Panacibacter ginsenosidivorans: one gene and its partner. Each later gene encodes a partner of the first gene's protein in a complex. Links are inferred from orthologs where the notes say so. Each region holds a gene or a part of one and is shown on either strand. Other genes may lie near its edges.

Region 1 (6,380 bases):
TAAACCTTCCAGATTTGAAGAGGTCTGTTATACTGTGCGTTGCAGAATAAGGATAAAAAGTACAAGGATGCGACACAACAAGAGCTTAATGAAGAACATTAAGCCGGGCTCAAAAAAGATTTAGTACACTTACTATAAATTAGCAGCAGGGTTAAAACAGGGCGTCATTGCGAGAGCTTGATGCCCTTTGTTTTTTTGTTTATTTTTTGAAGGCAAAATATACAGCGCCCATTAAAAAAGCAAAGCTGATAAGATACTTTGATTGAAATGGTTCTTTTAAATACAATACGGCAAAAAAACTGAATATCACAAGTGTTATTACTTCCTGTACGATCTTTAACTGGAAGCCGTTCCAGCCTGTAGTAAAGCCCATTCTGTTTGCCGGCACTGTTAAACAATATTCAAAGAATGCTATTCCCCAACTTATAAGTATAGCTTTCCATAAAGTGATGCTGGTATCTCTTAAATGCCAGTACCATGCAATCGTCATAAAAATGTTTGATACAACAAGCAGCCCGATTGTTTTCATGTAATTAAATATTTAGTTCTCGTATTTTCTTTTCTTAACAGGTTTATCATTCAATTGTTCCATTACAGCTTCCGGTGTTGGGTTGCTGGTAACAGAGACGGCGATATAAAACATGACAATTAAGAGGCCAATTGAAAATAACACTTCACCAATAGTGATCCAGTAGCCCCACCAGCTATAAACCGCACCCATCTTAGGTTGGGAAGCTTCGTAAATGAAATCGACCTTCTCTCCTTCTGTAAATTTTCTGAAGATGTAACCTGCATTTACTGCAAACTCTTTTCTTTCTGTTCTGTAAAACGCATAAGGCATCATCTTATTGGTAGCCGAATCTTTTATAAAATGAATAGTTGCTTTTGTAAGCTCGCCATCAAAATAATCTGGCTGGCGGGAAAATAAAATATATAAACTGAAACAGGTAAGGTATAATATAATAGCGATCTTATACATCTGAGAACTTTTACCGCAGAGACGCTAAAGGCGCAGAGTAATTTGTATGCCCTTTGCGTCTATCTTTCTCTGCGGTTATGAAATAAAAAGAGTCGGCAATATTAGCCAACTCTTCGAGATATCCAAAATCCCCCTTGGATACGTTAGTGATATTTAATTACTGAGACTTCTAAAATCTACAGGCACCAGCTTACTTACACCCGGTTCCTGCATGGTTACACCATAGATCACATCAACTGCGCCCATGGTTTGTTTATTGTGCGTAACAATAATGAACTGCGAGTTTTCGCTAAACTTTTTGATCATCTGTGTGAATTTACCCACGTTGGCATCATCCAATGGCGCATCTACTTCATCGAGAATACAGAAAGGTGCAGGTTTGATAAGATAGATTGAGAACAGCAATGCAGTCGCGGTTAATGTTTTTTCTCCACCACTTAACTGGGATATAGAAGATGGTCTTTTACCTTTTGGTTTGGCAATAATATCGATTCCTGTTTCTGCAAGATTCTCCGGATTATCCAATACCATATCGGCTGTGTCTTCTTCGGTAAATAAAGCCTTAAATACTTTCTGGAAATTTTCACGAACCTTATTAAAAGTGTCAAGAAACTGCTGGTTGGCCGTTGCTTCTACTTCCTGTATAGTTTGCAGTAAACTTTCTTTGGCATCTACCAGGTCATTCTTCTGTTCGAGAATAAACTCGTAGCGCTTTTTCATTTCCTGGAATGCTTCTATAGCGGTTGGGTTTACTTCACCAATATTCTCCAGGCGTTTGCGCATCCTGTCAGAAGTAGATTGTAGATCCTCCAATGGTGTATCTGTTAAACGTGGCTGATCAATAATTGAATCGAGTTCAATTTTAAATTCCACATTCAATCTTTCCTTCATGCCAGCTAATTGTAATTTTAATTCATTGAATTTGTCTTTAATCTCACTCAATAAATGTTCTACCATTTCGCGGCTCTTAGCTTTATGTCGCAGCTCACTTTCCTTTGCCTGTAAAGCATTCCGTTGGTTATAATAAGACTGGTCTGCCTCATTCAGTTTCTTTTCTTCTTCTTCTTTCCTGCGGATGAGTTCTATCAATAATTCTTCACCTTGAACCAATGCATTTTCACTTTCCGTAATGTTACCTGCTGCTTCAGCTAATTGATGTGTATTTGTGGTAACCTGGTTCTGCAGATCATTCAATTGATTTTTCTTAAACACCAACTCCTGCTTAATAGCAGCTATTTTACTTTGCTGTCTTGTAAGTAAAATGTTGTTTTCATTAAACAGTGCAGAAGCGGCATTATAATCCTGTTCCGCCAATTGATAATCCTGTTCTACCAATTTTAGTTCCTGTACAGTCGTCTGTAATTGTTCATTCAGGCTTATCAATGATTCACGTGTGGTAGCAATACCATCCTGTTCATCCTGTAAACGATATTCAAGATCTTCTAATCTTTGCTGTGCATTCTGTTGAGCAGATTGTAGGTTCTCTATCTTGTTTCGTGTTGCGAAGACCTGATTGGTGAGTTGGTTGATCTCGTTCTCTGTCTGTTTTATTACATTTTCTTTCAACTGCTCGTTAAAGCCAATAACTTCATTGTGCTTTTGCTTGATCTCAGCTTTTAATGCATTTACTACTGCATCCTGCAAAACAATCTCATCATGCAGTTTTTCTAAATTCTTTGCACGGCCAATTTTCTTTCCCTCAAACAAACCGACACTGCCACCGCTAAGTGTGTATTTACCTTTTACATACTTGCCTGTCTTTTCCAGCACAACAGCACCATTGGAGTTTTCAATAGCGTCTTCATTCTCTGCTATATAAACATTACTCAATAAATATTCAGCAAGTTTCTGGTATTGATCATCTACTTCAATTACACTCAACGCAGGGATGGTATTAGCCGGTTGATGTGTCTCGACTGTTGCCTCATTAATCTTATCAAGTATAAAGAAATTAGCTTTACCTTTTTTATGCTCATCCAGTAAATGCACAGCAGTAAGACCTTCCTGTAAGTTGTTTACTACATAATAGTTCAGGTAAGGTTCCAATACATTTTCAACTGCAGCACGATATTCTTCATGTACATAAATAATGTCAGATAATATCGGCGCAGTATTATTCCAGCTGGGATTTTTGTGCAGGAACTTTACACTCTCAGGGTAACCTTCCATAGAGTCTATTAAACTCTTCAACAAGTCATGTTCATTGCGTTTGGAATCCAGCTTGCGATTTTCTTCGGCCAACTGGTTGCGCAGAACTTCAAGCTGGGCCTGTGTTTCAAGGATCTGTTCTTTTGTTCTTTCGTGGTGCTCCTGTAATTGTTGTAAATCGATCCGTTTATTTTCCAGCAGCTCTTCTTTTTCCTTTAATTCATTTTCTAATTGTTGAATCTGCGCTTCACGGTTTTGCTTTTCATCAGTTAACTGTGCCTGGGCTCTTTGCAAATTCTGAATAGAAGTATCTGCAACAGCCACTTTCTTTTCTGCATCAAACTGTCCGCGCTGTGTTTGCTGGTATTGCATGCGCAATCCATCAACAGCGCTACGTTTCTCATCAAACAAATTCCGTTTTTCTTCAACACCCTCTTTTGCCAATGCAAGCTTTTCTTCAATATCTGTTAGCTTGCTCTCTTCTTCTGTAACCTGTAACTCACTGAACTCAATCGAATCTGCAATGCCTTTTAGCTGGCCTTCTGCTTTTGATAAGAAATCTTTTAAGTTGTTTTCTTTTTCTTTCAGGTAATGCAGTTTCTGAGTAGCAAGGTTCTTTTCATTTTCTTTCCCTCGCAAATCCTGCTGCAGCATATTAAACTCAGCCTGCATAGTTTGCAATGCTTTCTCCTTTTCTATAAAACCAACTTTTTCCTGTTCAATGGCAGCTTCTTCTGTTGCAATCTCTGCTTCTAATTGTACACGCCTGTTGGTTTCTGTTTCCTGTTGTTCGTTTAAATCCCTGTAAGTAAGATTGAACCCTTCGAGTGAAGCCTTTGCCAGTTCAACAGCTATTTCTTTGTAATCTTTTTTGATCTCAAAATACTTTTCAGCTTTCTTAGCCTGGTTCTCCAATGCTTTCAACTGGTTGTTGATCTCGAACAGCAAATCTTCGATCCTGTTCAAATCCTGTTCCGTAGCATCTAATTTATTTTTTGCTTCTTTCTTTCTTGTTTTATAAATCGTAATCCCTGCAGCCTGTTCCAGCATGCGGCGGCGGCTGTTCTCTTTGTCTTTGATGATATCATCTACCATCCCCAGTTCAATGATGGCATAGCTGTCTGTAGAAACACCGGTATCCATAAACAGGTTATGAATATCTTTCAAACGGCAGCTTACATCATTAAGCCGGTATTCACTGTCACCGTTTTTAAAGAATCGTCTTGTAACAGTAACTGTACTAAACTCTGTGGGTAATAAGTTACGGGTGTTTTCAAACGTAAGGCTTACTTCTGCAAGTCCACTGGCACTGCGTGTTTTGCTGCCATTGAATACCAACGCATCAAGGTTCTCACTACGCAAAGACGAGATCTTTTGCTCACCAATAACCCAGCGGATCGAGTCAATAATATTGCTTTTACCACAACCATTTGGCCCGATAATGCCAGTAATTCCTTCGTCAAAGTTTACGACCGTTTTATCGGCAAAACTTTTGAATCCTTTTATTTCTAACGATTTTAGTCTCACTTGTAACCCATTTAATCAATTGCGAACATAGTCTAAAAGACCAACAATACGAAAGTGCAGATTTTTGCTGTGGAGAAGCTGTGCAGAAAATGAAAAGATTTAAGATAATATGAGAATTAAAACAGAGCTTAATTTATTTAAGCTCCTGATTTTAAATATTTAAGATAATATTATTTACATTTTTATGGCACAAACTTTTGAGACTCCGGGCATCGCCTGTTGTGTCACTCACTTGTACATTCTGAACAATATTGAGCAATGAAAACTAACTTTCACTTTTAATTTTTAACTGCTGATTTATATTCTATAGTACAAGAGTGCGACGCAAGAAATGATGCCATAAAACACTTCGGCCAAGGTTCATAAATTATTCCTCCGAATTCCATTCAATCATGGTTAAAATTATACAGGAGAGTATGCTACTATCACTCATATAGTGTGTCAATTAAGTTCGACATTCAAGCTGATTGTGTAAACAAAAACAATTGCTTTATGGAAAGCTAAATATGGTAAATGCAGGAAGAAGGTTTTAAAAAAATAGAGGCTCTGCTATACGCAGTATATATAATTTGTGGCGCTTAACTTCGCCGCCACAACATGTCTTCCAAAGATTATTATATTATTCTTGGTGTAAAGCCAACTGCATCGGCGGATGAGATCAAACGATCGTACAGGCGTCTGGCATTTAAATATCATCCCGATAAAAATCCAGGAGATATAATTGCAGAAGCAGCTTTTAAAGAAATTGTAGAAGCATATGAAATATTATCTGATGCAAAAAAACGGGAAGATTATCACTATAAAAGATTTTACACTTATAATTACCAATACAAGAATGAACCAAAAGCAACCCCGGAATCCATTTTAAAAGATGCGGTGAAATTGCAACAACTCGTAGAAAGAGCCGACCCGTTCAGAATGAACCAGGATGCATTGTTATTCCAGGCAGAAGATGTTTTAAATGAAAATAATCTTGCTATTCTTAAAGAAGAGAAACAACTTTCTGTAAATGCTCAAATTATAAATGCATTATTGATTGCCTGCAAGCCCATGCATTTTTCTTTTTATTTGAAAGTACATGAGAAACTAATACAACTTCCAGATGAGAACTCCAAACAAGTGCTGACAAATTTTTATAAATCAAAACAAAAAGAAAACAACTGGAATAAGTATAAAGTTATTGGAGCTATTGTGCTTGCATTACTTATGTGCCTCGTAATTTTCCTGATCAGTAAATTATAACCACTTATTTGCTCTCATCCAGTTAATGCATCTTTCAAACCATTTATCTTGTGTAGTTGTATTATTCATACCAAAACCGTGTCCGCCTTTTTCATATACATGTAATTCTGCGGGCACTTTATTTTTGATCAATGCTTCATAGAACATAATACTGTTGGCGACCTTCACTACATCATCATCAGACGCATGCACTAAAAATGTAGGTGGTGTCTTAGTTGTTACCTGTTCTTCATTGGAGAAGTAATGTAAAAGTTTCTGATCAGGATTTTTGTTGATCAATGCATCTCTTGAACCGATATGTCCAATGCTGTCATCAAAACTGATAACAGGATAACCAAGTATCATAAAATCAGGGCGAATATTTGCGTCAGCTAATTCTTTGCGTGCAGGATCATTAAAATGCGTACCAACTGTTGAAGCCAAATGCCCACCAGCGCTGAATCCCATAATGCCCACTTTATTTTCATCTATGCCATATTGCTTT
Region 2 (5,102 bases), 2.4 Mb from region 1 along the record:
GCAATAATTCCTGTATCCTGTTTGACCATTCTTCAATATCAAAGTTTTGCATAACGCATTCAGGTAGATCACTCTTTATTTGCTGTACTACTTCACCCGTATCATAGGTAATAAATGGTAAGCCCTGTGCCATGTATTCGATTAAAACCAGCGGCCCCGATTCTGATGTAGCTGTATGCATTGCCAGATCAAATTCATACAGCACAGATTGTATATCTGTTTCTTTTGTTCTTATACTTACAGCTTCCTGCAATTGTTGAATACCTATATAGTTAACAATGCTATCGTAATATGCTTTGTCTGCGACCTGCCCCATGATCGTAAGATGAAACGATGACCCCCTGCTCAATAAATTTTCCAATATTTGTATACCCGCAAGAATATTTTTTGTAGGCCTGAAATTAGAAACGATCAGCAACCTTTTTATTCCATCTTTTTTTAATTGTACTGACGGATATTTTCCCCTAATAACCGTATTAGGCAACACAAATACTTTATATGCAGGCATCTTCAATTTTTCCATGGCCCAATCTGCGATCTGCTTTGATACCGCTATAAGAATTGTTTTGGGATAAATAAGTTTTGTATGCCAGCGTACAGATTGATCAATATTAATATCACCGAAATGTTCATGAAAAAAAATTGGCCTCTTTAAACGGAATATAGATACAGCAAGAAAAAGATAGCGCAGATTATAGGAAGAGTGTACATGAATAATATCAAAATGCTTAACTGCTTTTATAAGCCTGTACATAGTTACAGGATTCCATTTCCATTTTCTTTTTAATTCAATAACCGGAATTTCTTTGTTCAACATTACTGCAAGCGGACCCTTTGTTACAGTTGTAACAACAGCTACATGATGACCATTATCCTGCAGCAGGTTACTAAGTGTTACCAACACTCTTTCTGTACCACCAATATTTAAGCGGTCAATGATCTGAACTACTGAAAACTTTTTATCTTTTGCCAATTCCATCTTTGCTATAGAAATAATTCAATAAACAGGTATATTTTTGAAACAAAACTAATACATGCATAAACCTTTAAACGCAACACTTTTTCTAAGTACAGACGTTTTGCATCTTAACCAGGTTTATGTTGGCTTTGGTATACTCCGGCAGCTTGGACTTATAAATGTTGCCATAAAAAAAGGAGAAGACACAGGTTTTGGTACGCCGTTCTTTAAATGCATCATTGAAAATAAGAAGATTATTTTTGAAATGCACGACAGTCCCGGATATATTGCAAAAGAAGCATACAACTGGTGCGATTATTATTTTAAAAGAAGCGTAACACCTGTTATTAAAATAAATAACCCAAAGATCATTCCATGGGGTTTAAATTTTTATATTACTTCTGTTCATGATTTTTCATTAAAACGATCACTTTTAAAACCGGGTTTTAAGAATGCTGTTTCCACGTATGTAAGAAGTAATATTTTTCTGAGCAATATTTTTAAAATTAAGAATGGCGCAAGTTCTGCTAACATAAAATATTTCAACGCAAAACCATTTCATACAACAAAACCTGTTATAGTTTTCTCACCACGTTTATGGGATCCACAAAGAGTTGAAGGGCATAAGTATGAAGAACGTATAAGATTAAATGCAGAAAGAATAGCTTTTGTAAAAGGGCTAAGAGAACATTTCAGCAATTACTACAATGGTGGTGTTGAAGATACAGCTTATGCAAGAACGGTGTGTCCTGAATTGATCATACCGCTAAAGCAAACGCATAAGAAAAAATATTTACAGGATCTGAAACAATCCGCGATCGGCGTATCCACAGGCGGACTGGTTAATTCAATAGGCTGGAAGTTTGGTGAATACATAATGTTTTCAAAAGCTATTATTTCAAATAATATAAACGATTTTTTGTTACACGCTCCGGTACAGGAGCAAACAAATTATTTTGCTTATGAATCAACAGATCATTTTTTATCGCTTACTGACTTGCTTATTAAAAAAGATGCATTGAGATATGAGATGATGCAGGCAAATTATACATACGCTCAAAATTATTTGCGGCCGGAAAAGCAACTGGCAATTGCTTTAGCAAATGCAGGATTTGAATTGCGTGTTTAATAATTTATGTAGCAGGCCATTGAATCACTATGTAACAATGGTTGTGTAACTCACTTGTACGTTCTTATATATGCCCGGCAATGAACAAAGTGTACAAGAGTGCGACGCAACAAAAGCCCCATCAGCGTTTCCACAGATGGGGGCATAAAAATCTATAATATATATAAAGGATTAGTTTGCGGGAACGTTTATTTCGGTTTCTATTTCTTCTTCTCTGTTCTCATTCCATTCCACAATAAAATTATTACGGCCTTCGCCTACCATTATGCTCATATATTTCTGTTGTGCCAATTCAAGCATCGATAAAAAAAGAAAAATAGCATGTATGCGGTCATTGCATTGTTCAAATATTTTTTCGAATGAAACAGTTTTCTGCTGCTTTACCATTTCAAGCATGTTTTCGCGGCTGCCTTCCATGGTGTAATTATAACGCACCACAGTGTGTACAGGCTTGTTGTTGCGGTCATGTACACGCTGCATAACTTTTTCAAAAGCCTTCATTAATTTGAAGAGCGTTACCGTTTGTATCTCTGTGCCTTCTGATGCTTCTTCGCCAATCTGTGCAAGTTCTTTCTGCAGATTGCCGCGTTTCATCATTAGCATGCGCATAGCTTCCATCCCGGCCATTTGCACGGCAGCTTCTTTGAATTTTTTGTATTCAAGAATTTTATCAACCAGTTCCTGTCGCGGATCAATTTCATTACCCTGTGCGTCAATTTCTTTTCTTGGCAATAACATTTTTGCCTTGATGCGCATCAATGTTGAAACCAGCAAAATAAACTCACTGCTTAATTCTATATTCAGCTTTTCCTGGTCATGTATATAGGCAAGAAAATCTTTGATGATCTTTGTGATAGGAATATCATAAATGTCCACTTCATCTCTTTCAATAAAAAAAAGCAGCAGGTCAAAAGGGCCTTCAAATTGCGGAAGTTTTATTTGGTATGCAGGTGCGCTCACATGTATAATTTTAAAAGAAAAATCCCGGCGGCTATAGCGTACCGGGATTTCAAAGGTATGATGTGCAATGGAACAGAGGGCTGTTTCCCTCACAAGTATTCCACAATAATTACTTTTTAAGTGAATCGCGTATCTCCATTAGCAATTTATCTGTAGAAGAAGGCTCAGGAGGTGCGGCGGGGGCAGCAACTTCCTGTTTCCTTTTAAGTCTATTGATAGCTTTTACCATTAAAAAAACAGCTAAAGCCAATAAGAAGAAATTGATAGCTACAGTCAGGAAATTACCGTAAGCGAATACTGGTCCTATTTTTTTTGCATCAGCAAGTGAAGTGCCGGGCGGGATGCCATCGACCAAAGGAATATAGGCATTAGAGAAATCCGGGGAGCCTATAATTTTTGCAACAAGCGGCATTATAAGATCATTAATAACCGAGTCTATGATTTTACCGAATGCGCCGCCAATGATAACACCGACAGCAAGATCAATTACATTTCCCTTTACGGCAAACTCCTTAAATTCTTTTACAAATCCCATAAGGTTGGTTTTAAGGTGAGGAATAGAAAACAAGGTAACAAAAAATCCTGCTAAAACAAATATTGCTATTTCTTTAAGCCGGGATAACGCATCTTTAGCGAGGTTAATAACTTATGTAATGCATTTGCAATAATGAACTCTTTATACCAGTTTTGATCTGATGGCACTATTGTCCAGGGTATGTTATTACAGTTTTTAAAACAATCTTCATACACTTTCATGTATTCATTCCAAAGCTTGGCCTCTTCGAAATCTTTTTCGTTGTACTTCCATTGTTTGGTTTTATCACTTAGCCTTTCTTCGAGTCTTTGGTGCTGTTCTTCTTTAGATACATGCAAATAAAATTTCAAGATGTGCGTGCTGTTGTGTTTTGTAAGTAAGTCCTCGAAATCATTAATGGCTTTCATTCTTTTTATTGCCATATCATCATCAATAATTTTATGGACCCGTGTTACAATTATGTCTTCGTAATGAGAACGGTTAAAAAGCTGAATCATTCCTTTTGGCGGTGTATGCTGGTGTATGCGCCAAAGAAAATCATGTGATAATTCAAGGGCTGTAGGAACTTTAAAAGATTGAACGGTAACGCCCTGCGGATTAAGATCACCAAATACATTTCGTGTCAAGCCATCCTTACCACTTGCATCCATGCCTTGTATTACCACCAATACAGCATGTTTATTTTCTGCATATAGAAGATTTTGCAATTCATCCAGCTCTGTTAATAAAGAAGTTGTTTTTGCCTCTGTTTTTTCTTTATCAACATTCTTCGGAGCTCTTGTGCTAATAGCGTTCAGTTTTATGACACCCATATATATATCAATTTGTTTTAAAGTTATCTTTTATTGTTTTAAAAAGAGACCTTTGCGAAAATTTTTGGAATTGGCAAAAAGTGTTACAGGCTGGATATTGTTTATCATACTCGCAGTTATCTGGGGCAGTTCATTCATACTTATGAAACTTGGTATGCAGGCATTGAGCGCCTACCAGGTTGCTGCCATACGCATATTAAGTGCAGCGATTGTGCTGGTGCCTTTTGGTGTGAAAGCATTTAAAAATGTGGCAAAAGAAAAACGTGTGTTTGTAATACTTTCCGGGTTACTTGGCAGTTTTTTCCCTGCTTTTCTTTATTGCCTTGCTGAAACAAGAATTGATAGTTCACTCGCAGCGATATTGAATTCTTTAACACCTTTATTCACCATTATTATCGGTGTAACCTTTTTTAAACTTACTGCGGGTGTAAAAAAGATCATCGGAGTAATCATTGGTTTTACGGGTCTTGTATTATTACCTTTTGCCACACACCAGGGTATTAGTTTTAATGACCTTTCCTATGCATCATTAGTTTTGCTGGCCACTATTTGTTATGCATGTAATGTAAATATGGTAAGCCGTTATTTACAGCAAACAGCTTCTTTGCATGTGGCCGCTTTATCATTTAGTTTTCTATTAATACCTGCATTTATCATTCTTGCTGCAACAGGTTATTTTCAATTGCCATTATTGCAACCAACATATCT

Evidence for each region. Proteins that work in one complex are often made in the same cells at the same time.
Region 2: the proteins of smc (region 1) and FRZ67_RS11085 are in contact, whole or in part, in a crystal structure (PDB 3ZGX), measured with the Bacillus subtilis proteins. The link is inferred for Panacibacter ginsenosidivorans from one-to-one orthologs.

The regions. Positions count from the first base shown.
Region 1 is NZ_CP042435.1:205,338-211,717, forward strand. Bases 933-5,024 are described here. They hold smc (chromosome segregation protein SMC), read right to left. Parts: upstream 4,655-5,024; coding sequence 1,133-4,654; downstream 933-1,132. Other genes in these bases: FRZ67_RS00905 (hypothetical protein), read right to left, coding at 933-979. Outside these bases: FRZ67_RS00900 (DMT family protein), read right to left, coding at 200-529; more of FRZ67_RS00905, read right to left, coding at 542-932; FRZ67_RS23895 (J domain-containing protein), read left to right, coding at 5,252-5,896; FRZ67_RS00920 (alpha/beta hydrolase), read right to left, coding at 5,891-6,380. UniProt on the Bacillus subtilis protein: Required for chromosome condensation and partitioning.
Region 2 is NZ_CP042435.1:2,632,587-2,637,688, reverse strand. What follows is about bases 1,154-3,967. They hold FRZ67_RS11085 (segregation and condensation protein A), read right to left. Parts: upstream 3,048-3,967; coding sequence 2,259-3,047; downstream 1,154-2,258. Other genes in these bases: FRZ67_RS11075 (PPK2 family polyphosphate kinase), read right to left, coding at 3,648-3,967; mscL (large conductance mechanosensitive channel protein MscL), read right to left, coding at 3,157-3,582; FRZ67_RS11090 (hypothetical protein), read left to right, coding at 1,154-2,087. In the rest of the region: FRZ67_RS11095 (glycosyltransferase family 4 protein), read right to left, coding at 1-979; more of FRZ67_RS11090, read left to right, coding at 1,035-1,153; more of FRZ67_RS11075, read right to left, coding at 3,968-4,394; FRZ67_RS11070 (DMT family transporter), read left to right, coding at 4,447-5,102. UniProt on the Bacillus subtilis protein: Participates in chromosomal partition during cell division. May act via the formation of a condensin-like complex containing Smc and ScpB that pull DNA away from mid-cell into both cell halves.